Regions from separate parts of the Bacillus sp. JJ1533 genome, predicted to be linked through region 1. Evidence: riboswitches for the same ligand, from Rfam matches in the RefSeq annotation. Region 1 holds a riboswitch; each other region holds the start of a gene.
The links. A riboswitch is a leader RNA that binds a small molecule or an ion and turns the genes downstream of it on or off. The one in region 1 is predicted to bind cyclic di-GMP.
Positions count from the first base shown of each region.

Region 1 (7,571 bases):
AGAGGTGTATGGTCGCTTAGGCGTAGATATCAATGAGGTCGGGGCTGAGAGTGGAACTTCTACTTTAATAGCGGTCCCTGAAGACCAAAAAATAGTTATGAAAAAGGTTATGGAAGGATGTACGATCAAAATTGGTCATCGTAAATATACATTTATGGAAGCTAGAAATCATGTAACAGCATTCCTAAACGATAATGGCACAATTGAGATTCAATGATAGGATAGGTGGATTTTATAATGATTCGTTTTTTATTAATAAAGGATGAGAAAACTGTAGAAGTTAAATTAGAGGGAGATTTAGACATAGATGGAACGGAAGTTGTGGAAGAGGAACTACTCCCAGCTATCGAAAAATTTTCTTCTGTTACCCTTAACTTAAGAGATGTCCCATTTGTTGATTCTTCGGGGATTGGTCTATTGCTAAATTTGGTTAAAACAATGGAAGAAAAAGGAATTACGATTGTAATAACAAATGTCAGAGAAGAAGTAATGGATGTGTTCGATCTTTTACAAATTCCCGATATTCTTGGTGAAGGAGTTTTTATATAACCTTTTACAACTTTTGTATAAAGATATCAATTTTTTTCCTCGGGACACCAATAGTTTAAATCAGTCGTGAATGTTATTGGAGCACATATAGAATTTTGGAAATAAAGGTGATTCGATGGATGCTATTTATACAGACTTTGAAGTTAATAATTTGATTTCCTTTTTAAAAAAAACAGGTCAAGAGAATGTAGACTTTTTAGGAGAAGATATAGATATTTTCTTTTGGTCATATGATTACCGAACAAATGAAATGCTTTTTACGAATGGCATCAAGAAAGTATCTGGATATACGCATCAAGAATACACTGAATTAAAGCTATGGAACAAATCGATTTATCATGAGGATAAATACGTAGAAGAAGTTTTTATTGATGCATTTGTTAATATGACTCCAGTTAATATCGAATATCGAATTATAAGAAAGGATGGGTCTATCGGTTGGGTTAAAACCAAGGGAAAGCCAGTTGTTTCTCATCTCAACGAACCCATTCGTTTCAATGGTCTGACTCGTGATATTACCGCAAAGAAAACTTTTGATAATGAAATAAAAGAGTCTAAAGAAAAATACCAGACACTTGTAGAGAATTCTGCACTAGGTGTATATATATCCCAAGATAGTAAATATCAATTTGTTAATCAAAAGATGATTGAGATAACAGGCTATACCGAAAGTGAATTGCTTGAAATGCGCTATGATACTCTTTTAGACCAAAAGAGCAAAGAACTCGTTCTAAAAAGAGTTTCCAATTTTTTAAGTGGAAAAGAGAACAGCTCAGAGGAAATTACAATTGTTCGAAAAAATGGGGAAAAACGAATAGTTGAGCTACAATCCTCACTCATAACTTATAAAAACAAACCAGCATTAATGGGGACATTCCTTGATATAACAGAAAAAAAGAAGTCTGCAGAGCAAATAAATTTTCTTGCCTACTATGATTCATTGACAGGTGTTCCTAACAAACATCTTTTTCATAAAATGCTTGAAAAAGAAGTAAAGGTGGCAAAGTCCCAAAACAAAAAGCTTGCCCTCCTATACATGGATTTTGTTCAATTAAGTATCATAAACGACACATACGGTCACAATGTTGGCGATGAGGTATTAAAATCAGTTGTAAATCAAATAAGTGAATTAGTTGATAAATATGGGTTTATCACAAGGTATAATGGTTGTGAATTTTTCATCCTGTTGCGCGAATTGAGCATTTCTGAAGTAGAAGGAATGGTTGAGGAAATCATAAGTATAGTGCCCAAATCTCTTAATATTGGTCTAGAATCGACCCTAAGAATAGGAATAAGCTTATTTCCAGAACATACAGTATGTGTTGACTCATTAATAAAATATGCCAATATTGCACTACATCATATTAAAGATAATGTAACGAATGGGAAGGGTTACGAATTTTACGATGACACCATGATGAGGCAAGTGGAAAGGATAGCAAAGCTAACAGGTGATTTTCAAAGAGGCTTGGCACAAGGTGAATTTTATTTGGAATTTCAGCCGAAAATTGAAATTGTGACGAAAGAAATAAAAGGGATCGAAGCGCTCATTAGATGGAAACATCCAGAGTTCGGTTTTATTTCCCCTATGGAATTCATTCCGCTTGCCGAGAAGAATGGATTTATTAATCAATTAGGCGACTGGGTCTTGGAAGAAGCTATTCACCATGTAATGACGTTACCCAAACCTATCATGGTAAGTGTAAATCTATCGGTAATCCAATTATTTCAGGAAAATATTGTTGAGAAGCTTGAAAAGATTTTAATGCAAACGAACTTTCCACCTTCCTTATTGAATTTGGAAATAACAGAAGGTATTGCGATTTTGGATATTAATAAAACGGTAAAAATACTTGAACGGATAAAGAGCTTAGGTATTCACTTATCGTTAGATGACTTTGGAACAGGGTACTCCTCTTTAAGCTATTTATCTCAACTTCCATTTGATTATATTAAAATAGATAAGTCATTCTTTGATAACTCTGAACATGAACAATCTAATCAGAAAATCATTCAAACAATTATAAACGTATCTCATAGCTTGAAATTAAAGGTTGTGGCTGAAGGGATTGAAACAAAAGAACAGGCAGATGCTTTAGTCCAGTTTGGATGCGATTTGGGACAAGGTTATTATTTTTCAAAGCCAGTAACAGTAGAAAAAATAAAAGAATATATGTTGAATAATGATTAGGAATGTCATCTTTCGGGATGGCATTTTTTTGGGTGGATTTACGAAATTTCATATTTTGTGTATGACAGACAAGGAATCCCACTCAAACCTCAATCACACACCCATCCCGAATCCCAAACTTCCGAATCGATCCGACTGGCATTTCAATGGTTTTATATGCATGTTTAACCGGAAAGATAACGGTCCACGGTTTCACATCTTCCTTCGTTTTCACCACTCGATTTTCTTTATCAAGAAAGACAACATCAATTGGAAAAAACATGAAGAACATATGGATGGAATTGCAGGGCTCTAAAATGATAGCTTCGTTTTTGATCGGTTTAAGTTGAAACATCAAGCCTTTTAACCGTTTTAAAAAAGTATCATAGGTCTTTAGTTCTAGATTTAAGATGCGAATATGAGTCTTTTTGCTCATATTTCTTTCCTGCCTTTCCATTATCTACTGATTGTTTGATGCTGTATAGGCATGTTATATTCTAACTCGTAAGGCAAACAACAATGACAAAATCGATAAGGGCAAACCTGGGGAAACCTAGCGACGCAAAGCTATAGGGGCTTCATTGTGAAAACAATATGCTCGCCAGCTACCGAAAAATAAATCGAACCCTTGAGGGGCGATATTATTCTTTCGGGATAATATCGCCCTTTTTTGTACCTCATCGATTGTCAAAAAAATAAAAACAAAAATTTCGAGGGGGAAATATATATTATGCAAAAAATTAAACAATTTTTCACAGAAGAAAAAGGTCAAGGAATGACTGAGTACGGTTTGATTCTTGGACTTATCGCTCTAGCAGCAGTTGCAGCAATCACATTCTTCGGTGAACAAATTCAAACAAAATTTGCTGAAATTGGAAAGAAACTAACTGGTACCGAATTTACACCACCAGCTCAATAATTATAGAATTAATGTAAACTAACCAATTCCCCTACTATCCTAAAAATGCGAGAGTAGGGGATTTTTAAATGAACTTGAAAATGAGGTGGATGAATGCTAAATGTATGTTTATTCTTGGCACTTCTCATTTCTTTTATTACAGATATAAAAGAAAGAAAAATATATAACCTTGTTACATTTCCAACCATGCTTATCGGTCTTATTTTTCATACAGTATCAAATGGATGGGACGGTCTTCAATTTAGCTTTTTCGGTATTCTTACAGGATTCGGTCTACTATTAATTCCGTACGTACTTGGTGGTATGGGAGCAGGAGATGTCAAGCTACTTGGGGCAATTGGAGCTTTAAAGGGTAGTACTTTTGTTTTTCAATCATTCTTCGTGATTGCCATTATTGGCGGAGTGATTGCGATAGCGATTTTAATTCATAAAAAAGAAGTAGGTTTCTTCTTCAAAAGGATCTTCTTTGCGATGCGTTTTCGTACACTTGATGGAATCGATAAAGAGGATATGCATCATGCCTTTCCTTATGGAGTTGCGATCGTGATTGGGACGCTTCTTTATAGTGGAGTTGAGTTAGTGTGATACGAAAGCAGAATGGTCAAGGAATTGTTGAGATGGCACTTTCGATTACACTCCTTTTGTTTTTAGTATTTGGAATCATTGATTTTGGACGGATTTTTTCAGCTTATTTAACCCTCAATCATGCAAGTAGAGAGGCAGCTAGAGTGGCAAGTGTAGGCGGAAGTAATGAGGATATCCTGCGGACTGCAGTTGAGGCAACAGAAGTAATGACAAGCGAATTGGTTAAAGTGAATATTTCACCTGAAATTGGTCGCTCAAGGGGTGAATTTGTAACCATTGCGATTTCTTACCCAGTTACGCTTTCAACCCCTCTTCTTGATCGTGTTGTACCGAATCCATTTCAGCTTGAAAATGAAACAACAATGAGGATAGAATAATGAAATTTTTTAAAAAAGAAGATGGGGCAACGATTGTACTTATTGCTATTATGATGAGTGTGTTTTTAGGATTACTTGCATTGGTCGCTGATGTGGGGAATCTATACTTAGAAAAGGCCAAAATTCAAAAGGTAGCGGATGCTGCTGCTTTAGCAGGAGCAGGGGAACTGCCTCTAAATCAAACTCAAGCTCAAATGATGGCAACGAAAACGATTGAACTTAATAAAGAGAACCCAAGTGATTTTTCAATCTTTATTCAAAATAACTCAACAACGATCGAGGTCATTGCAAACAAGGAAGTCCAGTTATTTTTCGCTCGTACCCTTGGTTTTGAAAATCCAGTGATCCGGGCAGATGCTTCTGTAGATTTGATGCCTGTAACATCAGGAGTTGGGGCTGTGCCACTAGGGGTAGAATATTCGAATTCCTTACAATTTGGAAGTGAAGTCAAGCTGAAGGTTGCTGATGCAACCTATGGAAATTTTGGGGCACTTGCCTTAACTGGACCCGGTGCAAAAAATTATGAAACAGATTTAGAAAATGGATATGGTTTTGAAATAAAGGTTGGCGATGTGTTAAACACTGAAACAGGGGCCATGGCCGGAAAAACATATACGGCTGTTACAAAGCGGATTCAAGCATGCCCAAATCAGACTTATTTAGATTACAGCGATGATTGCAAACGACTTATTTTAGTACCAGTTTTCAAGCCGATTTTAATTGATAATGCGAAACAGGTGAAACAAGTTGAGGTTGTTGGCTTTGCCACTTTCTTCATAAAAAATGTTACATCAACAAGCAGTAATGCTGAAGTCATTGGAACTTTTATTCAAACAACCTACCCAGGAAGCATATCTTCCACACAAAAAAGCTATGGCACTTATGGGTATAAATTAACAAAATAGGTGGGGTACTATGAACCGAAAAAAGCTTTGGATTTTTGCAATCACCTTTGGATTGTTTTCAGCGACTTTATTCTATTTGATAACGGAATCTAAGAATGTAGAGCCTGTAAATGCTGCTGATTCAGAAGGCATTGCTTCAAGTGAACAAGCGGAAGAAAGCACTGAGCAAATAAAACAGCTACTGCCAATAGAAAATGGAAAGAGGGCCATTACAGTTTCTGTTAATGAGGTTCAAGGTGTTTCTGGGTTTATTGTTCCAGGCTCTTATGTAGATGTGATTGCTACTTCTCCAGAGAATAACAGTCAGCTTTTGGTAGAAAATAGTAGGGTCCTGGCTGTTGGGAGAACAACGGCTGTAGCCGAGGATGCGAGTGTAAATAATTATCAAACCATCACACTAGAGGTAGCACCTGAAGCTGGGATTGCCATTGCGAATGCAACAAGTAAAGGTGCAATCAGTCTGATGTTGAAGGGGAGTCCTGCTACAGAGCCAACATCAGGATCTTAAGTGGAAAAAGGTGATCTGAAGTGATTCATTATTATATTTTGATGGATAAGAATGTCCATATCGAAAGAATGAAGGGCTTTATTGGCAAACAAAACGTAATTTCAAGTTTTCATACCGTTACGGAACTACATTCAGCATTGAAGGGTACTGAAGGGGAGTCGATTATTTTACTTGGTGAACTCTCGACAAATGATCCGTACTTAGTTTGTCAGGAAATCACGTATCACTACCCTCAAACTGCGGTGGTCTTACTCTTACCAGATGAAAGCATCGATTTAAAAAAGGCTATGTATTCCGGCGCTGTTGATGCAGTTAATATTTACAGTGATCAAGAATGTGTAAAAGCGATTGAAAAGGCAAGAGAAATCGTCCACCTCAAGAGTCAGCGATTCCCACAGGAAGAACCAACCGAAGGTAAGGTTATAACAGTGTGTAGTACAAAGGGTGGAGTGGGTAAGACAACAATAAGTGTCAATCTAGCGGTGGCTTGTATGAAGAAAAATTTGAAAGTAGCGGTTATTGACCTAGATTTGCAATTTGGAGATGTGCCCCTTTTATTTGATCAAAAGCCCAAAAAGACGATCTATGAGTGGATGAAAGAAGGATATGATGAAGGGTCGACTTCCCTTGAAGGCTATCTTACAAAAGACGAGACTGGTATTGAAATACTAGCCTCTCCTCATTTACCGGAATATGCAGAGCTTGTTACGGGTGAGCACATTTATACGATTATTCAAGAAATGAAAAAAACGTTTGATGTGATTATCATTGATACGCCACCTTCATTTGTCGAAACAAGCTTAGTGGCTTTAGAAAACTCGGATGAGATCTTGTTAATCACTAGTCTTGATTTACCGTCCTTAAAGAATGGAAAGTTAGCTCTTGATACGCTTGGTATTTTAGGGTTGAAGGACAGAATCAAAGTGATTTTAAACCGTGACACAGAGTCTGCTGAGCTAACTACAGACATGATTGAAAAAGTGTTAGGATTACCTATTAAACAACGGATTCCGAGTGATTATAAATTAGTGATTTCTTCTATTAATAAAGGGGACCCTTTTGTGTCTATGTCACATCGCTCCCCAGTAGCAAAATCGGTTCTTGCATTAGCAGATGAACTTATCGAAAGACCGAAACAAAAAGAAGTTACAAAGAAAAAAACGTCATTTTGGAAGTCTATTACTCGAAAAAAGTAAGGAGGGTTTGGTTTGTCACTATTAAAACGACTTAATGAAAAAACAAATACTGTAAGTAGTACAAGCCCTCAAGAAGTAAAACGAAAAGAACCCAAGAAACCAAAAGAATCAGAGCTAAAGACTCAATTGCATCAGCATATCATTTCAGAACTTAAGAAACACCCAGCGATGACTGAGGAAGAACAAATCACATTTATTGAAAAAGAATCGATGGAATTTCTGAATGAACATGCGGATCGCTTTTTAACACATGAAGCTAAAAAAGAGCTTATTGATACGATTACAAACGAATTGATCGGTTTTGGTCCAATTACACCTCTTTTAAATGATCCAGATGTATCCGAGATTATGGTGAATGGTCC
Region 1 is NZ_JBALOV010000025.1:143,743-151,313, reverse strand. Features, by position in the region: gene V7138_RS12710 (FapA family protein) at 1-217, shown strand, start outside; gene V7138_RS12705 (STAS domain-containing protein) at 238-549, shown strand; gene V7138_RS12700 (sensor domain-containing protein) at 665-2,740, shown strand; gene V7138_RS12695 (DUF192 domain-containing protein) at 2,823-3,155, opposite strand; cyclic di-GMP riboswitch class I at 3,246-3,332, shown strand; gene V7138_RS12690 (Flp family type IVb pilin) at 3,450-3,638, shown strand; gene V7138_RS12685 (A24 family peptidase) at 3,732-4,223, shown strand; gene V7138_RS12680 (TadE/TadG family type IV pilus assembly protein) at 4,220-4,600, shown strand; gene V7138_RS12675 (pilus assembly protein TadG-related protein) at 4,600-5,505, shown strand; gene cpaB (Flp pilus assembly protein CpaB) at 5,516-6,013, shown strand; gene V7138_RS12665 (AAA family ATPase) at 6,034-7,209, shown strand; gene V7138_RS12660 (CpaF family protein) at 7,222-7,571, shown strand, end outside.

Region 2 (7,571 bases), on a different contig from region 1:
TGTTCTAGTAATAAAGGTAAATACTATATAAGTAAAAGGGGCTAGAATTATTGAAAAAATAATAACTGTTTTAATGGTAAAAATAATGAGGAGTGTCAACTGTAATTAGTTACAGGAATCAATAGGTGTTTCATCTGTTGATTTATAAATAAATTATACAAAAGGAGAGAATTATATTGGCTATGTTTATCGGCTTAATTAGTTTTGTTGGAATGCTTGTATTTCTTATCTTAGGTATTGTTGGGGCGTTAAGGAAGAGTAAGAAAACTAAAAAGAACTTTATTATAGCAGGTGTATGTTTTGTATTGTTAATCGCTGCCGTATCATTTAGTGGTGATCCAACTGAAACTGAACAAGCAGAACCCCCAGTAACAGAAACAGAAGAAAATGACGAAGTTGAGCAAGAAGAACCAAAGGAAGAGGAAGTAGTACCTGAAGATGAAAAGAAAGAAGAACCAGAAAAAGTTGAGCCGGAACAACCTAAAGAAGAAGTGAAAGAAGAACCTCAATTAACAGCTTCACAGCAAAATGCTATTCGTCATGCTGAAAACTATATTAGAACAATGCCATTCTCAAAGTCGGGATTAATTGAGCAGTTGGAGTTTGAAGGTTATACCACAGAGGATGCTACTTTTGGAGCTAATAATATTGAAGTAGATTGGAGAGAACAAGCGGTGAGACATGCTAAACATTACAATGACACTATGCCAATGTCAAGGCAAGGTTTAATTGACCAGCTAATGTTTGAAGGGCACAGCCAAGAGGATTCGACATATGCAGTTGATCAAATAGGGCTTTAAAATAAAGTTCATAGCATTAACAGATGCTTTTGTTTAAGATTTTGGCTGTCAGTTTGACAGCCTTTTTCTTATTAAACTTATTAAACTACCATGAAAATAAACTTCTCGTATTACAAAAAAAGACCACATTAAAGAATACCCTACTAATTCGATAAAAAAAGAGAGCTAAATTAATTGATCTATGGATTCATGGACTTGATTAAGAACCATTCTAGACATCTTAGTGTATTTTCATTCTCTGTGGTGCAGCAATGATTTTGGCTGCATGGATGGCTAACGGGTCCTTTTATTTTCAACTGTTTCACTTACCTAACCCAAATATAAATGGTGAATCGATCTTTTTTTATTTAATTGAAGAGTGAGTACTTAGGGTTTTAACCCATTTAGCTGAATTTTAAATTTCCAATAAACGGTCAATGTAAAATGTGTTGATTTATATTATTCTATTAACTACAATGTCAATCTTTGAAAAAAGGCAAACTTATCGAAAGGTAAGGACGCAAAACTATGGATCTAAGGTGATGGAAATAATACTATGATTGCCAGGTTACCAAGGAGGAGAAAAAACGTTGGATTATCAATTGGAAAATGGTTTTCAGTATAAAATGGTTGTTAATAAAGTTCCTACGAGGCAAGAATTTTTTCAATTCCCACGAGAAATTAGCCTAAGGGTGAAAATAGGTAAAAAGGTATATCTGTTTAATTACCAAAAGATAATTAACACAATAGAGAACAGTTTATCTTACTCTGAAAAAATTGAATTATTTAATGCTCTAACTAGAATAAATGAAAGAAATAATGACTTCTCTAATTATTTAAAAACTATACTTACTGGAATAATTACAAGGGAAGAATATTCGGTGTCTATAAAGGAATAGTATCGAATAGGAGAAAAGTGTCTAATTAACTGTGTCTATATACGGTAAAAGTATAAGATGTTTTGTTTCAATATAAACTAAGTGTCTATTATTTGTTACTCTTTAGGTAATGTGTCCTTGTTGCCAAATTTTTTCGTTTTTGATTGGTTTAAGTTAAAACATTAAGCCTTTTAACCGTTTTATGAAAGTGTTATATGTCTTAAGCTTTAGTGGCAAGGTGCAAATGTGGGTGTTTTTACTCATGTTTCTTTCCTGCCTTTCCATTATCTACTGATTGTTTGATTCCATCGTTGCATGATATATTCTTACTCGTAGGGCAAACAACAATGACAAATTCGATAAGGGCAAACCTGGGGAAACCTAGCGACGCAAAGCTATAGGGGCTTCATTGTGAATTCAATATGCTCGCCAGCTACCGATAAATAAATCGAACCCTTGAGGGGAGATATTATTCTTTCGGATAATATCTCCCTTTTTTGTGCCTAATCGATTGTCAAAATAATAGACGAAAAATTTCGAGGGGGAAAAATATAACTTGAAGAAATCACCCACGCAGACATCTTTCCTTGTGCCGTTAAGGCATTTAACTCTTCCTTCATTCGAACACGCTCTGTAATTGTTTCTTTTATCGTTTCTAAAGTATTCGTAACATCGGAAAAATTTTACGCAATCTTTACAGCGATACCGCTGCTGTTCCATTGTTGGCATTCCTGCTACAATGAATATTTCCCGAATCAGACAATAGTTAATCGAATGACAGTGAGTGCAGGTGTAGCCCTTTTTTGTTTCTGTCTGGATTCCTCTTTAAAAAATAGGTTCACTTGCAGAAGATGCTTGCAAGAGAATTCAAGAGGGAAAAGACAGTGGACTTAGGTTGAAATTAAAATACAAAACTTTTAGGAGGGGTTAAATGGGAACAATTTATTTAGAAAAAGTGAAAGAGTTTGAAAGTAAGGTAAACGCCTATAAGGAGATTGACGAACGATGTGAAGCCTTGAGGAGTTCAATAACAGTAAGTACACTTATTCGAAATACCGAAACAGGGGCTACTTTAGCAGTAACAAACATGCCTGAAAATGAAATATTTTTCTTTGCAGGAAACTTAGAAACGGGCGAAGAAGAGAAATACTACTACCTAAACAAAAATTGGGAAGTAATAGAGCGTGATGTTTGACGGGCTATATCAACCTAGAAATGGGTAGACGAGTTTAATGAAGTAGAACACTAACTTGTATATTTTGTTTAATAACTTTTTCTCTTATTAATAACTGAAATCCAAACTACGATTGCAGAGTTGAAGAGCAGAGCTGTCATAAGGGCAGCTTTTTCTTGTTGTACTAACGGGCAGGTTAGTTCAACAAGGTATTCCAATCTTTGAGATATTTTTTTAGGAAAAGCCCAAAAGGAAAATATTCCTTTTGGGCTTTGAAGGTAGTTTATCTAATTATTAAATAGGGTTATCAAATTTCTTCACTAATTTAGTCTTCACTTTTCACCAACTGCTAATACCCAGTTATTACATCGTATGAAACTACCAATGGGATATTCAAAATCACATTCACCAATTAGCGAGAAACCGAGCTTACGACAAATTGCATTAGAAGCGGGGTTGGTGATTTTTGGGAAAGCGTGAATGAAACTATGCTTCTTTTCAGAATTAATATTAGCAATGGCTGTGGCTGTTGCAATTGTCGCTATCCCTTTACCCTGATATGCAGCTAAAACACTCCAACCTATCTCATAAATAGGTTCTCCTTGCCAAATCGTATCCCAATAGCCGACACTACCAACGGTCTCAAGATTTGGAAGCAAGAGAATCTTAAACATACGTCCAGTTCCCTTTTCCGAAATCTCACAGTACCGTTTATGACGAGTTAGGATTTTTTCCTCTGTCTCTGGACCTCCAAAGTGTACTGTCATCTCAGGAGCATTTAGAAGATGAAGCAAATTAAGATCGCCTTCACCCCAAGGTTCAATCCTTATTTCTGACATATTTCTTTGTTCCAAAATGTCACTCACCCCTTGTTTTGTATTTCTGACTGTACTGTGGTGGTCGGACAGTTATCTAATAATTAAAAATATTCATATACTATATTTTATACATACATATATTTTTGGTCAATTTATTTTTGAACTCTAGATTGATCCATACTTAGAAGGAATTACGTATATTTTTGTTGAAGTTATTAAGCTAACGGGGCATTTATTGAAAGAAGAACAAGATGTTAAAATGGGTTTATCAGCAAAGTTTTAGTTTTATTATATTTCTTACCACATATAGTGCTTTACATTGAGGGCATTTTAAGAAGTTAGCTCAACAAATATAGAAAACATTCCTTTTATATTAGAGTGTATTGGTTTCTTAAGGAAGAGGTTATTTAAGGATGAGCCTGCGTTTCTTCATGAAATTCTAGTTAAATTATCTTAATAATAGTTTGAATTGGGGACGGGCCACTTGCTTCATTATTATAAAACAAGTGGCCCGTCCCTATGGTTATTTAGTAGAGCAATCGGGACAATATATACCTCTATCCCCCACGCCCACCGGAAAAGTAATAAATAGTAACTCCTTATCGTTCTAGCTTAGTCGTATTATTTCATAGTGGGGTGAAATAGGTCTGTCATCTTTTTTCCATACGAAGAAATAGAAAAATAGCTCCTTAAATAATACCGAGTTTTATATATGTTATATTTTAGTTATAGAATAAGTGATTAAAAAAATGGGTGATATTGATGTATGAAGGTAAACGGATATTAATTATTGAAGATGATCAAGAGATTAGTAGACTATTAAGAGTAATTTTGGAAAAATCGCATTTGGAACCGGTTGCAGCTTATTCGGGTACAGAAGGTTTATTGCAACTGCAAAATAATACCTTTGATTTAATTTTATTGGATTTGATGCTACCTGGTAAAAGTGGAGAGGAACTCATAAAAGAAATTAGAGAAAAGAGTTCTATACCTATTATTGTCATTTCAGCGAAAGTTGATATTGAGAATAAAGTGCAAGTATTGAAAATAGGTGCGGATGATTTCATAACCAAACCGTTTCATCAGGAAGAAGTAATGGTTCGAGTAGAAGTCCAATTAAGAAAAGCAAATTTTCACCCGGAGCAGTCAGCGGAAATAGGATGGCGTGAGCTTAAAATGAATACGGAAAAACGGTCTGTAACTTTAAAAGAGGAAGAGCTACAGCTGACGAATGCTGAGTTTGATATTTTAATATTTTTCATGAACAATCCCGAGCGTGCACTTTCCAAAAAGGAGATATATGAAAGCATTTGGAAAGGGACCTATTATGGTGATGATAATACAATCAGCGTTCACGTCTCTAACCTGCGCAAGAAGATTTCCGAAATTACTAGTGAAGAATATATTAAGACCATTTGGGGAGTAGGCTTTATGCTTACCTGATCTCTTTATGAATTCTTTATGTTTTGCTTAAAGGATTTTAAAGACTTCTAAGCTAAACTGAAAATAACAAGAGATTTAGTGAAGGAGTCGAAAAGATGGATACCATTATTCAGACGTATCAACTAACGAAAAAGTTTAAGAAACAAGAGGTTCTTAAACCTCTTGATTTCTCAGTAAAAAAAGGAGAAATCTGTGCACTAATTGGAAAAAATGGTGCGGGCAAATCGACGTTGTTCAAAATTCTAGCAGGCCAATTAAAGCCGACGAGTGGGGAGATTTTGCTTTTCGGAAAATCTGGTAAAGAGATAGAACATGTGAAAAAAAGAATGGGTTTTATGATCGAAACCCCTACATTTTTCCCGGATTTTAATGCAGTTCAAAATCTAGAATATTTTCGGATTCAACGGGGTGTCGTTGAAAAGAAACGTATTGATGAAGTCCTAGAAATTGTCGGTTTGGCAAATGAAAAGAAAAAACGATTTAAAGATTATTCCATGGGGATGAAACAGCGATTAGGCATCGCTCTTAGTCTCTTAAGCAACCCCGATTGTTTAGTACTGGATGAGCCAATCAATGGATTGGATGTTGAAGGGATTATCGAAATCCGCCGATTATTGATGAAACTCAATCAGGAAAAACATATAACCATATTAATATCTAGTCATATATTAACCGAATTAAAATTGTTAGCCACTCGTTTTGTATTTATTAAAGATGGTGTAATCGTCGATGATTTAAGCATAGAGGCTCTAGAGAAGAGTAGGAAACAAATTGTCCTAACGGTTGATAATTCAGTGAAGGTGGCACAATTATTAGAACGAGCATATGAAGATATCGAGTTTAAAGTCCTTCCAAATCATGTTATCTCTATACAAAATCATGTAGAGAGTAGTGGAGATATTAATCGTCTTTTAGTTGATAATGGTGTAATGGTGAAGGAGTTTCGTATTGAAGCTCTGAATCTAGAGGAATACTTCTTAGGACTAGTGGAGGGAAGTAGTAATGATTAATTATATGAAAAGCGAATATTATCGTCTTCTGCGTAAAAAAGGTGTGCATTTCACTAGTGTAATATGTTTATTGTTGATCGTTGCGGCTGCCACTGTTCTTCGTTATTTAGACAAGGTGGACCCTAACTTCCAATATGCTACTAGTAATTATTTCTATTCAAATGTAATTGCCGTTGGATTACTGATAATAATCATAGGAATAATCTTTAATTCAGCTCTCACAAGCAAAGATAATATGTCGTTGCTTAAGCAATCTGTTTCTTTCGGCATTTCCCGGAATACTATCTTCTGGTCAAAGCTAATCTTGACTTTAAGCTATTTTGTACTAATTTGTGTCATTGGCATATTTTTAATGATCGCGCTAGGTGAGAACTTATTAATTACTGATAATCAGTCAGTCAGAAATTTTCTGATGGCGAGTCTAAATATGGCTCCACTTGTTTTAAGTGGATTTATTTTAACCCATGTGTTAAAAGTCATGAAAGTTGGAGATATTTATATCTTTCTTCTACTGTTATTTATATATGGATTTTCTAGTGATCTTCTACGGATGTTGCTCCGCCCGTTTTCAGGCTTAAGCGCAATCTATGAATATACGCCAAATGCGTTATTAAACGATAACCTAATAAACTATATGATTGATGCAGTCCAATTCAGTTACCAATGTTGGGTTATAGGTATCGTAATATCTGTGATTGCTTTATTCATTGGAGCAAGTAGATTTGCAAAACAAAACATCGATTGATCGAGAAGGGATGAATGGAAGTGAATAGCTGGTTGGTTATAATCATCTTGGTTTCCCTGCTAATTGTTTCGGTTTCCAAGCTTCTACTGTTCCATTGGGATATTAGAAGGATGTCAAAACAATTAGAGGAAATCAGTAAAAATTTCAGTACAAATGAATTAGTTCGCACAAATACTCATAATAAAAACTTGGGCCGATTTGCTACGAATATCAACCAGCTGATTCAACTATTCAAACAGAACCAACAGTCTGTCGAAAGAAGAGAAATGGAACTAAAGCAAGAAATCACAAATATCTCCCATGATTTACGAACGCCTTTAACTTCAATCAAAGGATTTTCAGAGCTATTAACAGACCAGTCTATATCTGAAGCAGAAAGAAAAGAATTTTTAGAGATTATTCAGAAGAAAATCGATAATCTCACAATGATTGTAGATTTATTTTATGAACTCTCACAACTCGATTCCTCAGATGCGAAATTGATTATGGAAAAGCAGTTTCTAGATCAAATTGTTGTGGAAACAATGCTCATGTTCTATGAAGACTTTCAGAACGAGCAATTAGAGGTACGGATGAATGAAGGTACTGTACCTGCTGTTCTTGTTGACAATAAAGCAACCGTTCGGATTGTAACCAACATTATTCAAAATGCTTTAACTTATGCCAAAAGTTATTTGAAAATTAGTTTTGTAGAGGATGAAGAATATATTTGGTTAAGGGCAGT
Region 2 is NZ_JBALOV010000033.1:351-7,921, forward strand. Features, by position in the region: gene V7138_RS17415 (Ltp family lipoprotein) at 183-800, shown strand; cyclic di-GMP riboswitch class I at 1,265-1,355, shown strand; gene V7138_RS17420 (hypothetical protein) at 1,370-1,678, shown strand; cyclic di-GMP riboswitch class I at 2,012-2,098, shown strand; gene V7138_RS17425 (hypothetical protein) at 2,589-2,852, shown strand; gene V7138_RS17430 (GNAT family N-acetyltransferase) at 3,164-3,670, opposite strand; gene V7138_RS17435 (response regulator transcription factor) at 4,412-5,092, shown strand; gene V7138_RS17440 (ABC transporter ATP-binding protein) at 5,188-6,102, shown strand; gene V7138_RS17445 (ABC transporter permease) at 6,173-6,847, shown strand; gene V7138_RS17450 (sensor histidine kinase) at 6,958-7,571, shown strand, end outside.
Region 2: it holds a riboswitch for cyclic di-GMP, as region 1 does, so the genes downstream of both, V7138_RS17420 (hypothetical protein) here and V7138_RS12690 (Flp family type IVb pilin) in region 1, are expected to answer to the same signal.

Region 3 (7,571 bases), on a different contig from region 1:
ATAAAATCAAAAAAAGCACGATTGGGACGGTATGATTGATTGGTGCAACAGCTGCCCACCCCATTAATGGGGATACAGCCCCTGAAACACTGCCAATCACAGTATTTATCGTAAATCTGCGCTTAGACCACATCGTGTATAATACAACATACGTGAACCAGCCTACAAATGTAAAAAAGACAGCTTGATATGTGGTGAAAAATAAGAAAACAAATCCTAATACTGTACAAATAATGCCTAAGGCCAATACAAACTTCAATGAAAAGTTGCCTGTTACAGTTGGTCGTTTCTTTGTTCGATCCATGACTGTATCAATGTCTACATCATACCAATTATTAATAATTAAAGCCCCCGCCATGACGAGTGTACTTCCAATCATTGTATATAGAAACAATCCCAAGTTATCTTGAAATGAAACACCCGTAAAGTAAATGGCTAACCAAAATCCTGAAAACACAGGTAGAACATTTGCTAGTAAAACTCCTGCCTTAAAAAGAGATCTAAGATCAGCTATGAGGGATGTTTTTTGTAGCTCTATTTCTGTTTTCATTATATATCCTCTCTCCTGCCTTCTATTACTACAAATATACTATACCATTTTTATAGCTCTTAGGATAAGAAAACCACTTTTTACCTACATCTATAGTGATATTGACCTGGTTGGGTATATAAGGTTTTGTTACTATTTTCCAGCATTTTTTTATCTATAAAATGAAACCTTCTCTCATTTTCATCGTATATAAGAGTGAAGGTGAATCACAAGAGAATTTCAACGAAATAGGTTATAATAGTAAAAATATAAATACTAACATATGGAGGTACACATTTATATGAAAAAGGTTTTATCAGCATTAGTAGCACTTACCCTGATTCTTTCGCCACTTGGGAACTTTGTTTTCCAAGACCAAACCACAACTGTTGAGGCAAAAGGCTATAAATCAGGTAAACGTGGTTTTAATAATAATATTGGAAACACGAACAAATCCAACTTCCAACAACAACAAAAGAAAAAGGAAGAAAATAATGTTACCAACAAATCAACTACTCCTACCAACCCTAAAGGTGGATTCATGTCTGGTGGGTTAATGAAAGGTCTAATGCTAGGTGGACTTGCAGGATTCCTCTTCGGTGGTCTTTTAGGCGGAATGGGTATGCTTGGTTCATTTTTAGGATTAATGATTAACGTTCTTGCGATTTATGTTTTAATTGTTGTTATTCGAAAAATCTTCGTAATGATTAAAGATCGCAAGAAAAATGAGGCGGATCCATGGCGTCGCTAATTCTTTCTGAACAAGAAATCATTAATGCTGTCTGCGTATATATTGGCTTAAAGAAACAAGTCAAGCCAGAAGAAGTTGAAGTAGAACTCATGTATGACGATGACTACGGATTCTCCGCAGAAGTATATGTGAATGATCGAAAACAGGTCCTCATTATGGCGAACTTAATTGAAGCGATTCGTCTATGGCTTGGTGAATTTCTGAACAGAGACCCCTATGCCGGGATTAAGCTTGTATTAGATGATGAAGAAGGCATTATTGCCCATATAAACGAGTAAAAAGCTCATCCACTTGGATGAGCTTTTTTATTAATTGGCCACGACCATTCGGTTTTTTCCACTTTCTTTTGCAGCATAAAGCGCTTGGTCTGCTGCCTTTTTCAAGGAATCCACTGTTGTTCCATTATAAGGATATATCCCAACACCAGAGCTGATTGAAACAGTGACTTTTTCATCCTCAATAATGAGTGGGTGTGCACGATAGTACTCTGTTAATGTATCGTAGATTTCGTTTACCCCCATATCGATTTGAGTTTTTATGAGGATCATGAACTCATCACCCGCATACCGATAACCTTCGACCTTATCATTGCATAGCATTTTTATTCCATCTGCAACAATCTTTAAATACAAATCACCAGCATCATGGCCGAAACGGTCATTGACTTGCTTTAAATCGTCAGAGTCGATCATCATAACGATAATTTCGTCATTTTCGTTTCGAATTAACTGGGCTAAATCCTCGTGGAAAGCACGGTGGTTTTTTAAATCTGTTAATTCGTCGGTACGGGACATCGTGTATATTTTTGCGTACAATCGAGCAGTTTCAATCGAATTGATAACCTGTGCACCGATCATTTGTAAAAGATCTTCGTGCTCCTTCCGATAGGCGAAGTCCCTAAAGCTTTGAGTCGAGATGACACCTTTTACTTGGTCATCAATTACAACTGGTACAAAAAGACAGGACCTTGTATCTTCGTCCCCTTCTCCCATTTTCGTATCAAATTCGATGTTTTGATTTTGACTTTTGAGGTGAACAATTTCTCGCGTTTTAATAACCTTTGATGTGTAATTTTCACCAAATTCCACGATACTTGGAGGTGCTGGTTCTCCGTTATCCATAATAAAAATCATTTGAATATGGGCATCGCCGGGATTATGCAAGGCAATATAAAATGCATCCGCTGGCATAACACGTGAAACCATTTCATAGGATTTTTGAAGAAGAACGCTTTCATTTAGGGTTTTGCTGCAAATTTGGGCAAATTCATGAAGGATACGGTAATGCTTGTTCATCCAATGCATATTTTCCATTTGTTCGTTCATTTGTTGGAGTTGAGTTAAAAGGGTATTGGTAATCTCTTGTTCTTCTCTTTCCTGACAGATCCCATCAAAAAAGCCGCGAGTCTCGTCAGAAATCAAATTCTTTTCAGAACCAATTCTTTCGATTAATCCACTTAATTTTTTTAATACGTTCAGATTCTGGATGGTTTTCTCCATGTGTAATCACTTCCAAAATTTTTTAGAGGATGTTCAAGTTATTGAGTGAAACCCTCCCTTATCCAAAAATCTAGTAAAATAGTAGCAACAGTAATGGTAAAATGGTATAAAAAAAGACTAATCATATACCGATTAATCTACGTCCTTAGATACGAGTTATTCTCGGCAACTGGCTGGCATGTCCCAAAAGGATGTTCAATAATTCTGGAGAATCCCTTCTTTATGAACACATTGGACTAAGCCCCTATAGTTTTGCGTCTTCATCTTTCAATGAATTTGCCTTTACTTTATTCAATTATCTCACTAAAGAAAGAGTATTTTAAATTGTACTATAATTATATTTCTATTTTTGCTTTAGGTCAATGAATTTAACCTAACCTTTTTCTAGAAATGTGAATTTTTTCCTACTACAAACACCCTACTTTCCTCCTAGTAACTATTCCCAATATGGCAACCCATATTTTTACACCTTGACTATTATGAATGTTATTGAAATTTTTACCGTTTCGTGTATAATTATGCCGGATTACATAAAACTATAATCTTAAACTATATAGAAAGAAGGGGGTTGCTAATGAACAGTATACCTATTATCCAGTTTAAAAATGTGACGAAACAATATGACAATGACCCACCGGTCCTCAACAATGTCAGTTTTGAAATAGAAAGAGGAAAATTCTATACCCTTCTTGGTCCTTCTGGATGCGGAAAAACTACAATCTTGCGTTTGATTGCAGGATTTATCGAACCTTCAGATGGAGAGGTTTACTTTAATGGAAAAAAGGTAAATACCACACCTGCCAATAAGCGTCAGGTTAATACGGTGTTTCAGGATTACGCCCTATTTCCACATCTTAATGTCTATGAAAATGTTGCCTTTGGCTTACGAATAAAGAAATTTAAGCAATCTGAAATCGATAAAAAAGTGAAAGAAGCTTTAAGCTTCGTCAATCTTACTGGCTATGAAAATCGTGAAATTAGAGAAATGTCTGGTGGTCAGAGACAACGTGTTGCGATTGCTCGTGCGATTGTGAATGAACCAGAGATTATTCTATTGGATGAGCCTTTGTCTGCTCTTGACTTAAAGCTGCGTACGGAAATGCAGTATGAGCTTCGCGACCTTCAAAAGCGCCTTGGTATTACTTTTATCTTTGTCACACACGACCAAGAAGAAGCGCTTGCGATGTCTGATGAGATTTTTGTTTTAAATAAAGGAAACATTCAACAGAGTGGCAGCCCGATTGATATATATGATGAGCCAATCAACCGCTTTGTTGCAGACTTTATCGGGGAATCGAATATCGTAAAAGGGAAAATGCACAAAGACTTTCTAGTAGAATTTGTTGGTAAGAAATTTGACTGTGTTGACCAAGGCTTCTCAGATAATGAGGATGTTGAAATTGTCATTCGTCCTGAAGATTTAGAGATTACCTCTGTTGAAAAAGGAAAGTTACAGGTAGTTGTAGATTCACAGCTTTTCAGAGGGGTCCACTATGAAATTTGCGGTTTTGACAAGGACGGAAATGAATGGCTTGTTCACTCTACAAAGAAAGCGAAGGTTGGCGACGAGATCGGACTTTACTTTGATCCTGAGGCGATTCATGTTATGCGTATCGGTGAAACGGAAGAAGAATACGATCGCCGTTTAGAGGCTTATGTGGACGGGGAAAGCCATGGAAAATAAGCTAACCCGCAATTTATATTTTATCCCTTATGCACTATGGATTCTTGTATTTGTTATTGCACCAATTACACTTGTACTCTATTATTCATTTTTTGATATAGAAGGAAATCTTTCATTAATCAATTATAAAACATTTTTTACACCTATTTATCTAAAAATGACATTAAGCTCATTTTGGTATGCCTTTTTAATAACAGCTATCTCTTTATTGGTGGCATACCCTACAGCCTATTTAATCACAAGAACAAAGCACAAACACCTTTGGCTACTGCTCATCATTGCTCCATCTTGGATTAATCTACTATTAAAAGCATATGCTTTTATCGGGATTTTTGGAGCCTATGGAACTGCAAATGCAATCCTTGAAGTTCTAGGTATCGGTTCTAGACAGTTGTTATTTACGGATTTCAGTTTTGTATTTGTATCGGTTTATATTTTTATACCATTTATGATTTTACCTATCTTTAACTCATTAAATGAGTTAAATCCGAGTCTATTAGATGCCGCTAGAGACTTAGGTGCATCTAAATGGACAACGTTTCGCCGTGTGATTTTTCCACTGACGATTCAAGGTGTAAAATCTGGATGTCAGGTTGTATTCATCCCTGCCCTATCATTGTTCATGTTGACACGATTAATTGCAGGTAACAAAGTGATTACACTTGGTACAGCGATTGAACAACAGTTCCTTGTCACACAGGATTGGGGTATGGGTTCGACCATTGCCGTCTTCCTCATCATATTCATGGTGTTAATTATGGTGGCGACTGGAAACCGCAAGAAACGAGGTGCAAAAAATGAAAGATAAACTAGCCATATCTTCAAAAGTATATCTATTTATTATTTTCTTCATTTTATATGCACCGATTTTTTATTTAATCTATTACTCCTTCAATAGCGGTGGCACGATGAACAATTTCGAGGACTTCACCTTGGATTGGTATAAGGAGCTATTTGGGGATACAAGATTACTCATCATTGTGTTAAATACATTTGTGATTGCCTTGCTTTCGGCACTGGTTTCAACGATTATTGGGGTGCTTGGTGCAATTGGCATTCACTCTGTAAAACAAAGACAAACTCAGAATACATTATTGTCATTAAATAATGTATTAATCGTGAGCCCTGATGTTATCATCGGTGCGTCTTTCTTAATTTTACTAACTATGGCTGGAATTAAATTAGGCTTTTATTCTGTGTTGCTTTCACATATTGCCTTCTGTATTCCCATTGTCGTTCTGATGGTATTACCAAAATTAAAGGAAATGAGCCCAACTTTAATCGATGCGGCAAAGGACCTCGGAGCAAGCCAATGGCAGGTTCTTACAAAGGTCATTATTCCTTATATCACTCCAGGGATTTTTGCTGGATTTTTCATGGCCCTTACGTATTCCTTTGATGATTTCGCCGTTACATTCTTCGTGACAGGTAATGGTTTCTCAACGCTTTCCGTTGAAATCTATTCCCTCGCACGCCGTGGAATCTCACTGAATATTAATGCATTGTCCGCTTTATTATTTATTTTTACAATGCTGCTTGCAGTCGGTTACTACTTTATCGCACAACGTGGCAGCACACGTGGATTGGGGGTTCGGAAATGACGAAACTCATCCGTGCTTTCTTAGCCATTATTTTCGTTTCCGGTGGTCTTCTGTATTTGATCCACCATTTAAATTCGTCTCAGGGTCTTGCAAGTGGGAATACGCTGACGATTTATAACTGGGGAGATTATATTGACGAAGAATTAATCGACCGTTTTGAAGAAGAAACTGGAATCAAGGTCATTTACGAAACCTTTGACTCTAACGAAGCGATGATGACAAAGATTGAACAAGGTGGAACAACGTATGATATTGCGGTTCCATCTGAATATATGATTGATAAAATGCGCCAAGAGGACTTGCTCATCCCTCTTGACCATTCGAAGTTACCAAATTTAAAAAACATTGATGAGCGTTTCATGGATCTTCCGTTTGATCCAGACAATAAATTCTCTGTTCCATATTTCTGGGGAACCGTTGGAATTGTGTTTAACCCAGCAATGCTCGATGGAAAAGAGTTCACAAGCTGGAATGACCTTTGGGATCCTTCCTTAAAAAATGAAATTATCTTAGTTGACGGTGCCAGAGAAATAATGGGTATGGGACTTAACTCCCTTGGTTATTCATTAAATGACACGAATCTTGATCACTTAAACGAAGCAAAGGAAAAACTCATCACTCTTACGCCAAATGTCAAAGCTATCGTTGGTGACGAAGGAAAAGTCCTTATCCAAAATGGCGAAGCTGCAATTGGAATTGTATGGTCTGGTGATGCTGCAGATATTATGTGGGAAAACGAAGATATTGACTATGTGGTACCAAGTGAGGGCTCTAACCTATGGTTTGACAATATGGTGATTCCAAAAACCGCAAAAAATATTGAGGGTGCCCACCAATTCATTAATTTTATGTTGGATGCAGAAGTAGCTGCGCAAAACACAGAATATGTTAGCTACTCCACTCCAAACAAAGAGGCTCTTCAATATATGCCTGAAGATATGGTGACTGATGAGCGATTCTATCCTTCACCTGAGCTAACCGAAAGACTCGAGGTTTATGAAAATCTAGGGAAAAAGAATCTTGCCATTTACAATCAGCTTTTCTTAGAATTCAAAATGGCGCAGAACTAATAAAAATTCAAGCAAACTCCTTATGTAGTTAAAAACATAAGGAGTTTTTTGTTTTACATCCTCCCCTTCCCCATATTATTTTTTCTATAACATTTCCCTGCCAATTTGGATATCAATATAACAATTTCCTTTATTACTATAAAGCATTTCACTAAAGCGATTACATCGTTATAAAAATGCCATTTTTCTGTCTATGGAAAGATTTATATCTTTTTAAATCAATCAATTTTTCTTGAAATTCTATTTATTGAGTGTATAATTAGTTTTTGTTATTAATATATTACAAAAACTTTAGTTGGTATCCCAATATAGAAAGGGGTGTATTTTTATGGAAGATACTATTCTAGAAATAAAAGGGTTAAAAACCCACTTTCTTACTGACAGTGGACAAATTCCTGCTGTAAATGGGGTTGATCTTTATCTTAAAAAAGGGGAAA
Region 3 is NZ_JBALOV010000036.1:69,044-76,614, forward strand. Features, by position in the region: gene cyoE (heme o synthase) at 1-550, opposite strand, end outside; gene V7138_RS19790 (hypothetical protein) at 831-1,280, shown strand; gene V7138_RS19795 (YxcD family protein) at 1,268-1,558, shown strand; gene V7138_RS19800 (sensor domain-containing diguanylate cyclase) at 1,589-2,779, opposite strand; cyclic di-GMP riboswitch class I at 2,943-3,070, opposite strand; gene V7138_RS19805 (ABC transporter ATP-binding protein) at 3,354-4,463, shown strand; gene V7138_RS19810 (ABC transporter permease) at 4,453-5,271, shown strand; gene V7138_RS19815 (ABC transporter permease) at 5,261-6,064, shown strand; gene V7138_RS19820 (ABC transporter substrate-binding protein) at 6,061-7,134, shown strand; gene V7138_RS19825 (ABC transporter ATP-binding protein) at 7,463-7,571, shown strand, end outside.
Region 3: it holds a riboswitch for cyclic di-GMP, as region 1 does, so the genes downstream of both, V7138_RS19800 (sensor domain-containing diguanylate cyclase) here and V7138_RS12690 (Flp family type IVb pilin) in region 1, are expected to answer to the same signal.

Region 4 (7,571 bases), on a different contig from region 1:
TAAGCCTTCCTATGTTTGATGATATACGGTTTTAGTAGATAAGTAGCTCTTTTAATATCTTTTATGTTTATTAGCTGTCTAAAAGATAATAAAAAGTTCTTCTGCTTTAACTTCATTGATAACACTCCACTTTTATATCCGAATATGTACTTTGTTTCCTTGCTTTCTAGAGAGATAAGCTTGTAGTAAATAAGATATACTTGGCAACATTATAATCATTTGTGTCCAAAAAATGTTTTTGAGATTGGTTATTTTTTTCGATTTATTTTTTCTGTTTATATTTGTTAGTTTTCCAAGAATCTGATTTGCTTTCACAGGATCATCATATGCAAGATTTGTATCACCTTTAAAGATAAAATGCTGTTCATTATTCATAAAGGCACTTTTATAAAATCTGTGTGCAACAAGCTGCCCATTTGAAAGGAAAAATAACACAACATCGCCTTTTTTTAATAGGGAAGGGTTACAAACAGAAAAACTGCAAATATCATCTTCCTTAATGAATGGATACATGCTCATCCCTTTGGAAGGGAGGTCAATTGTACCGTATTTCCTTATCAGATTTGAAAACAAAGCTATTTCGGAACTTTTAACCTGCATGTTCGATCAATCCACAATCAATTAATTGTTGTAAATAGATTTCAACATCTTCGGCTGTAGTTGATGAATTATAGTTTTCTTTTATCCTTTGAAGGAGTGAGATAGACGATTGGGATTTATCCAATAATTTCCAACAAAAGCCACCCATTTCATTTACCTTGGTGATTGTATAATTATCTGTGTTTAATATGATCCACTCATCATCTAATTGAGTGTTGTCGTAATTACTTTTTTTAATGTACTTGCTCATTAAGAGATCAACTCCCAAAACGTATCATTTTTTTGAAAATGTAAATCATATATTGGCACAGAGTTAACTAAGGTTTTCAGTAAGTTTAAAATTCTTTTCGTTTCGTGATGGGAATGCTCCCAGAAAAAAACTTTGTCGATTAGTTGAAACATTCCCTCAGCTTTCTTCAATTGAATTCGGTTATTTTGTAATGATTGATGAAGTATTTGGATACTTCCTAATGGTAAGCAATATTCCTTACAGTTTGATTCTAGTTCACTATTGAATGGTGAGTTAAAAGCTAAAATCTCATTTTGTGTTATTTTGACTATTGTGGCCTCATCGGATAAGAGCTCTTTTGGTTGAGATAAGCGAGCGGCTGTTGATTTACCGGCTCCAGAATGACCGGAGAAAATGTGAGCTTTTCCATTATCCTTTATACATGAGGAATGTAATAGTAACCCCCAATTATTATGAACTATAAAGGAACTATATAAATTTAATAAAGCATGTTGTAAAGCTAGCTCGTCATAAACATAAACTTTTGCATTTTTAAAAATAGAATCTACATGAATTAAATAGTCAGCCCGTTTATAACGGATGCTATTCCCTAATTCTCTGATTTCAACATCAAAGTTTAAAAAAGATGTTCCATAGCCTTCAAAGATTTCAATATATAAATCTGGTGGCTTTATTGTTTCTATGTTGGAAATAAAGTCCCTCTCAATAATATTTATTACCCTTATAGATTCACTTTTTACCTTAATTAAATGTTCGCCAACACAAATAGTTAAACCAATCACTTTATAATCTCCTCTGACTCTATTTAATGAAGGTAGTAAAGGACCTACTTCCTTCATTAAATTATATTTAGTCATTCAATTACTAATTTTTTCCTGGTGGTCCTCCTGGTCCTCTTCCTGGAGGAATTCCTCCATTCCCAGGATTCTCAGGGCCTACAGGATGTCCTCCTTCAGGTTCTTTTTTATTATGAGGGATATTGCCTATTTCACTTGCGGGGTTCCAACTTTTAGCCGTTTCGAATCTGATTGGTTGATGACTTAGGACCAACGGTCGATCATTTTTATTTTCATTTTTCATAATTACCAGCTCCTACTAAAATAAATTTGTTTACTATAAAGAACAGCGAAATTGAAACTCTTTTTAACAACAATGTCCGTAGATATTACTATCTGTTTCATTATAAAATATAAAATGTTCGTTTTAAAGAATTATCATTCGACAATTCCTAACAATTAATTTATCGTTTTAAAAACCCATATATTCTTAATAAAGAAAATTAAAAAAGGGAAATGACTTGAAAGTATTTACACAATGTAGGACTTAGTTTATAATGTTCTTTAAAAAGAACGTAAATTATAGGAGGAACCAAAATGCTAACAAACCAAACATTTTCATTAAATAATATCATTTCACAATCCGAAGGCAACATCGTAAGTAACATGGGCGAAGAAAAGGTAATGTTGAGTGTTCAAAATGGAAAGTATTATAACTTAGGAGAAATTGGCGGAGAGATCTGGGATCTTATTGAGAGCCCTAAATCTGTAAATGAAGTGATTTCTTCTTTAGTCAATGAGTACGATGTGATCCAAACTGAATGTGAAGAGGAAGTACTTTCTTTTCTTGAACACTTATATAATGAAAAACTAATTGAATTGAAATAAGAGGTGACATGAAAATTATTAAAAGAATTAAGGCGTTTTTTACTCTTGATTTTGCTACGAAAGTGATTTTAATAGAAGCTTAATTTTATTTAGCCTTGGGTCGTATTTTAAAAGCATTGCCATTTGCAAAAGTTGCACCTACTTTAGGGGTGGCTTTGAAGGAAACATCTTATAAGAAAAATGTTTCTAATATGAAGGAATTAAAAAATGTTGCAAACGCAATTCGGATTATGAGTAACTATACGTTTTGGGAGAGTCAATGTCTTGTTAAAAAGCGATTGCTGGGATGAAAATGCTTGAAAGACGACACATCGAGAGTACTCTTTATCTCGGTACTGCAAGGGATGAGAAGGGGAGTATGATTGCACACGCATGGTTGCGAAGTGGCAACTTTTACGTATCCGGTTCTGAGGGAATGGAGAAGTTCACGGTTGTCGGCATGTTTGCAAAAGGAGTTCGTAATAATGATTTCAAGGAAGATCGAAATGAACAACATTTATCAACTTGATGTTTCAAAGGTTCCTAAGGAACTTATCTTTCTATTAGATGTTATTAAAATGGAAACCGCAACTGATATTACGGAAAAATATAAGAAATCCCTTGATCAAATGGACTGGGATCACTTTCATAAATTGATTCTTCACCACCGTCTATATCCACTTTTATATTCAAAGATTAAATTATTAGAAAAGAGTAAAGTCCCAACGAAAGTCTTAAACTCGATTTCGCATTATTATCAAAAAAATACGTTTCAGATGCTGCATCTTTGTGGACAAATGGAGTATGTGAGTAAATTGTTTATATCAAATGGAATCTCTCCTTTGTTTTTAAAAGGTCCCGTACTTGCTACAGAGCTTTATGGTGATATTTCTCTACGCACCTCTGGTGACTTAGATGTTCTTATCCCGATTGGAGAGTTGGATAGGGCGGAACAACTTCTAATTGAAGAAGGCTATATAAAGGACGAATATATTCAATCAGTGCTGAATGATTGGAAGTGGAGACATCATCATTTTACTTATTTTCATCCGAAAAAGGGGATAAAGCTTGAAATACATTGGAGGCTAAATCCTGCTCCAACAAAAGAACCAAGCTTTAAAGAGTTATGGGATCGAAAAAGAGTAAGTACGATTACGAAGTATACAGTTTATATTTTAGGTAGTGAGGACTTATTTTTATTTTTAGTAACACATGGAGCTAGGCATGGTTGGTCCAGGTTACGCTGGCTATTTGATATCCATATGCTAGTTCAAAAAGATCTTCATTGGCCACGACTTCGAAGTTTATTACAAAAATATAAAGCTACACATATAGCGGGGCAAGCCTTGATTCTTTCGTCTAATTTATCGAAAACAAAAATAACGAAAGAGATGAAGCCATTCATAAAAAGCACTAGAAGTCAATTATTAGGCCAGCAAGCAATTTTTTATATTGAAAGAATGATTAATTTGCATACAAACCCAGTCCCCCAGGACATTTCAAAATATCATTCACGTCATTTATTTTCGCTTATGTCAATCCAACAAAAGTTTATGTTTATTTTAAGTACATTGCATCCTTATTATATGGACAAGGAAACATTGCCATTACCTAAGAAACTGCATTTTTTGTATTTTCCATTACGACCATTTTTATTAATTTGGCGAAGAGGGGGTAGGCAAGTTTAAACAAATAAGAATCAGGACATGATTGTAACGAAGTACATTGTTTGAAGGTAAAGGTAGGTTTTTATGTACTTATATATCATTCGCTTTATTTTAGGAATATTACCAGTTGTATATATGCTTTGGATATGGTTACAATCAAGTCATTTTAATCCTAGCAAATTTGAGGATATAGACGACCAAATTGGTATACAATTATATTATCTGCTAGGAGCTGCACTCGAAATTGGTCACCTTTTTCAGTTTGCTATTTTATATGCCTTATTGGTGATGGCTTTCCTGACCTTTGGAAAGCTTTCGCTTAAGATAGAAATTCTGCTGTTTATAATCTCGGTTTTATATGGAGCGCTGGATGAGATCCATCAATATTTTGTACCGTTCAGATCGTTTTCGTTTATCGATTTGGTAAAAGATTCGATAGGCGTCATTGTTGTATCCTATATCATCCACAAAAAGTATTTTAATCAGAAACAATCAAGGGTAGGCAAGTTTTTAAGAGGAATTACCGCACTCAAAAAGAATATCTCCCTATAAAATAAAAAAGCCCTTCAAGAGAAGAATTTTTCACTCTCCTGAAGTGCTTTTTTATTTATTGTTCGTATTTTTCCATTTGTTAAATTCTAAGAATGCCTTAAACTCATCCTTTGAAACCCCGGATTTCATTGCTTCTTGTACAAGTTGGGCCCAATCAGAATCAAGATCTTCTATTTGAACTTCGTGATCCTCATCATGGAGTAGAGTATTCACAGATACCCCAAGGACCGCAGAGATTTTCTCTAAAAATTGAATAGAAGGATTTGATTGAAGGTTGCGTTCAATTGAACTTAAATATGATTTCGCAACCCCTGCTCTATCAGCTAATTCAGATAAGGATAATTTTCTTTGCAAACGGTATTGTTTGATACGTTGACCAATCATAAAATCCACCTTCCTCCATTCATGATTATAACATAAAATGAAGAAAATTGTTTTGTATGACGAACGATTTAATCAAAAATATTGCAAGAAAATGTGTTTTTCCCAAGTAGGAGTGGGTTTCACTGTTCTTTATCCAATCATCGAGTCAAATCCGTCAGCTTTTTCTGCGAAGAATGCTTTGATTTCGTTCACACTAATTCCCATATCTAGTGCTTCTAAAATTAGGTCTACCCATTCCTGATCGAGTGTTTCGTTTTTTAATTGTGTCATACTTTCCAATACCCTCCCAAAATACAATAGTATTCCAGGCAGTCCAGCCATCATAATTGAAATCTCCAACCTTAGACCTGTGACTTTGCGTCCCCATTTTTCAATAGGTTTGCCTTTGTCTGTTCGAACCTAGCTGACTGACCTAACACGTTAGTCCATGTATGTATAGAACCTTTGTATTACTCTTTGAAGTATAAAGCATGATTATCAAGCTTTCTGTAAAAAACTGTCGATGTCAAAATATTTATAAAACATAAACAATTGCTTGTCCTGTATATCGAAAAAGGTCCGCTTTTTTCTGTTTATGTAGAATGAACTCGAAGGATAGGGAGAAAGACCTATGATTTGTTAACAAGGTAGTAAGGGAGGGGAATACATCACATCATTCCAATGAGGATTTTTGTAAAAACACCAAAAAATGGAAGGGTATTTGTCGAACGATTATTTTAAAAAAAGCCTAAAAAAATGTAACCTACCCCCAAAAATGAGGATAGGCCTATGTTACATCGTATTTTGACAAAGATAAAACAATCCACCATTGATAATTTCGACAAGGACTTTCGGTTCGTATTGGTCCCTTAGTGCTTCTTTTTCAATTTCATAGCTTTCTGGTTTTTCGTCAATCCCCTCGTAAAAGGCATCTAACAAAGTTAAATCCTCGTCCCAGCGCTTTCTTGCTTCTTCTGCCCATGCATGATTCTGTGATTCCACATACCCTCTCACATATTGCTGGAGACGATTGACGCCACTTTGTGGTTTTACAAGCGGTGACATCGTGTATGTTAAATCTGGAATTTTAGGAGTAAGTGGAAGCTTTTCAAGTTTTTCCTGAAAATCCTCCACTATGATTCCGTTAATAAGTTGTAAGCCAAGTGACATCAACACATCGCGCTTACGATCACTCTTATAGGAAACCTTCACATTTATCCCGAGCCATGGGTAAAGAGGTGTATTCCCTTGGGCCCCTGGTGGTATTTGTTGGTACAACCGAATATAGCTTGCTAGCTTTTTCGTTGATTCAAAAATTTGATGCAAGCGGGGTGCTCCGAAATGGATAAAGTCACCCTTTACATGATCGGGCGTTTGGTCCCGGTCTGTAATTAACGTAAGCTTCATTGGATTCGGTTCTCCGCCTGTTTTTTCCACATACGTCCAATAGAAGGGGCGGTTCATGAGTTGCTTATCTAAGTCGATTGTCAATTGCACGGTCATATAACCAGGATGCCGTTCAAGTATTTCACAATGGTTGGATACAAAATATTTTTCTAGAAAATTAACGATTTCCTGTTGCTGCACGCTGCTCACCCCCGTTTTGTTCTTCAAAACTGATAATCGATGTTAAATTCTCCATCTTAATTTTCATTTCGCCCTCACTCCGAGACCGAAGCATAATGTCTTGAATATGGTCTTCAATATTTCCAAGATCAAGCCGTGTTAAGATATCATCCAACTGCCCAATAACACGCTCGAACAGATTAATTTTTTCATATAAAAGCTTTAGAATATGCTCTTCAACTGTGTTCTTTGTTGCAAAATTGTAAATATGAACATCTTTTTCCTGACCTAGTCGATGAATACGACCAATACGTTGCTCAAGTCGCATCGGATTCCAAGGAAGATCATAATTGATAATATGGTTACAAAATTGCAAGTTAATACCTTCGCCACCGGCTTCAGTAGCAATCAAAACTTGGAATTTTCCTTTAAACAATTCTCTCATCCAATCTTTTTTCCCACGTTTGAATCCACCTCTAAATGGAACAGATGAAATGCCATTTTGCTGGAGGAACCATTGCAAGTACATTTGTGTCGCACGATACTCAGTAAAAATGATGACTTTATCATCAATTTGTTTAATTAACTCAACTGCTTTTTCAGCCTTTGTATTTTGATTGACCTGTTCGACCTTTTTCATAAGCCCTAAGACCATATCCTCAGGGACCGCAGCACTGCCATCTTCATTTTTCTTCTCAAGCATCTTTTTCAATGTGAAATAGACGGCCTCACGACTACTACAAGCTTCTCTTTGCAATGTTAAAATCGAAAACATACTCGATGCAAAGCCTGATAAGCTAGATCGATAAGCAGAAATTGCATTATATAACTCCTGTTCTGTTTCTGAGAACTCAATCGGAACGGTTTCAACCTTACGTTTTGTCCACTCAATCCCCGTATCATCTCGGCGATTTCGAATCATTACTTTAT
Region 4 is NZ_JBALOV010000011.1:64,433-72,003, forward strand. Features, by position in the region: gene V7138_RS06260 (ABC transporter ATP-binding protein) at 1-116, opposite strand, end outside; gene V7138_RS06265 (S24/S26 family peptidase) at 133-600, opposite strand; gene V7138_RS06270 (PqqD family protein) at 590-850, opposite strand; gene V7138_RS06275 (hypothetical protein) at 850-1,632, opposite strand; gene V7138_RS06280 (hypothetical protein) at 1,715-1,930, opposite strand; gene V7138_RS06285 (lasso peptide biosynthesis PqqD family chaperone) at 2,224-2,514, shown strand; partial or broken gene V7138_RS06290 (lasso peptide biosynthesis B2 protein) at 2,610-3,022, shown strand; gene V7138_RS06295 (nucleotidyltransferase domain-containing protein) at 3,000-4,181, shown strand; gene V7138_RS06300 (VanZ family protein) at 4,245-4,712, shown strand; gene V7138_RS06305 (helix-turn-helix domain-containing protein) at 4,764-5,096, opposite strand; gene V7138_RS06310 (anti-repressor SinI family protein) at 5,226-5,366, opposite strand; cyclic di-GMP riboswitch class I at 5,401-5,490, opposite strand; gene V7138_RS06315 (YqhG family protein) at 5,868-6,662, opposite strand; gene V7138_RS06320 (DEAD/DEAH box helicase) at 6,640-7,571, opposite strand, start outside.
Region 4: it holds a riboswitch for cyclic di-GMP, as region 1 does, so the genes downstream of both, V7138_RS06310 (anti-repressor SinI family protein) here and V7138_RS12690 (Flp family type IVb pilin) in region 1, are expected to answer to the same signal.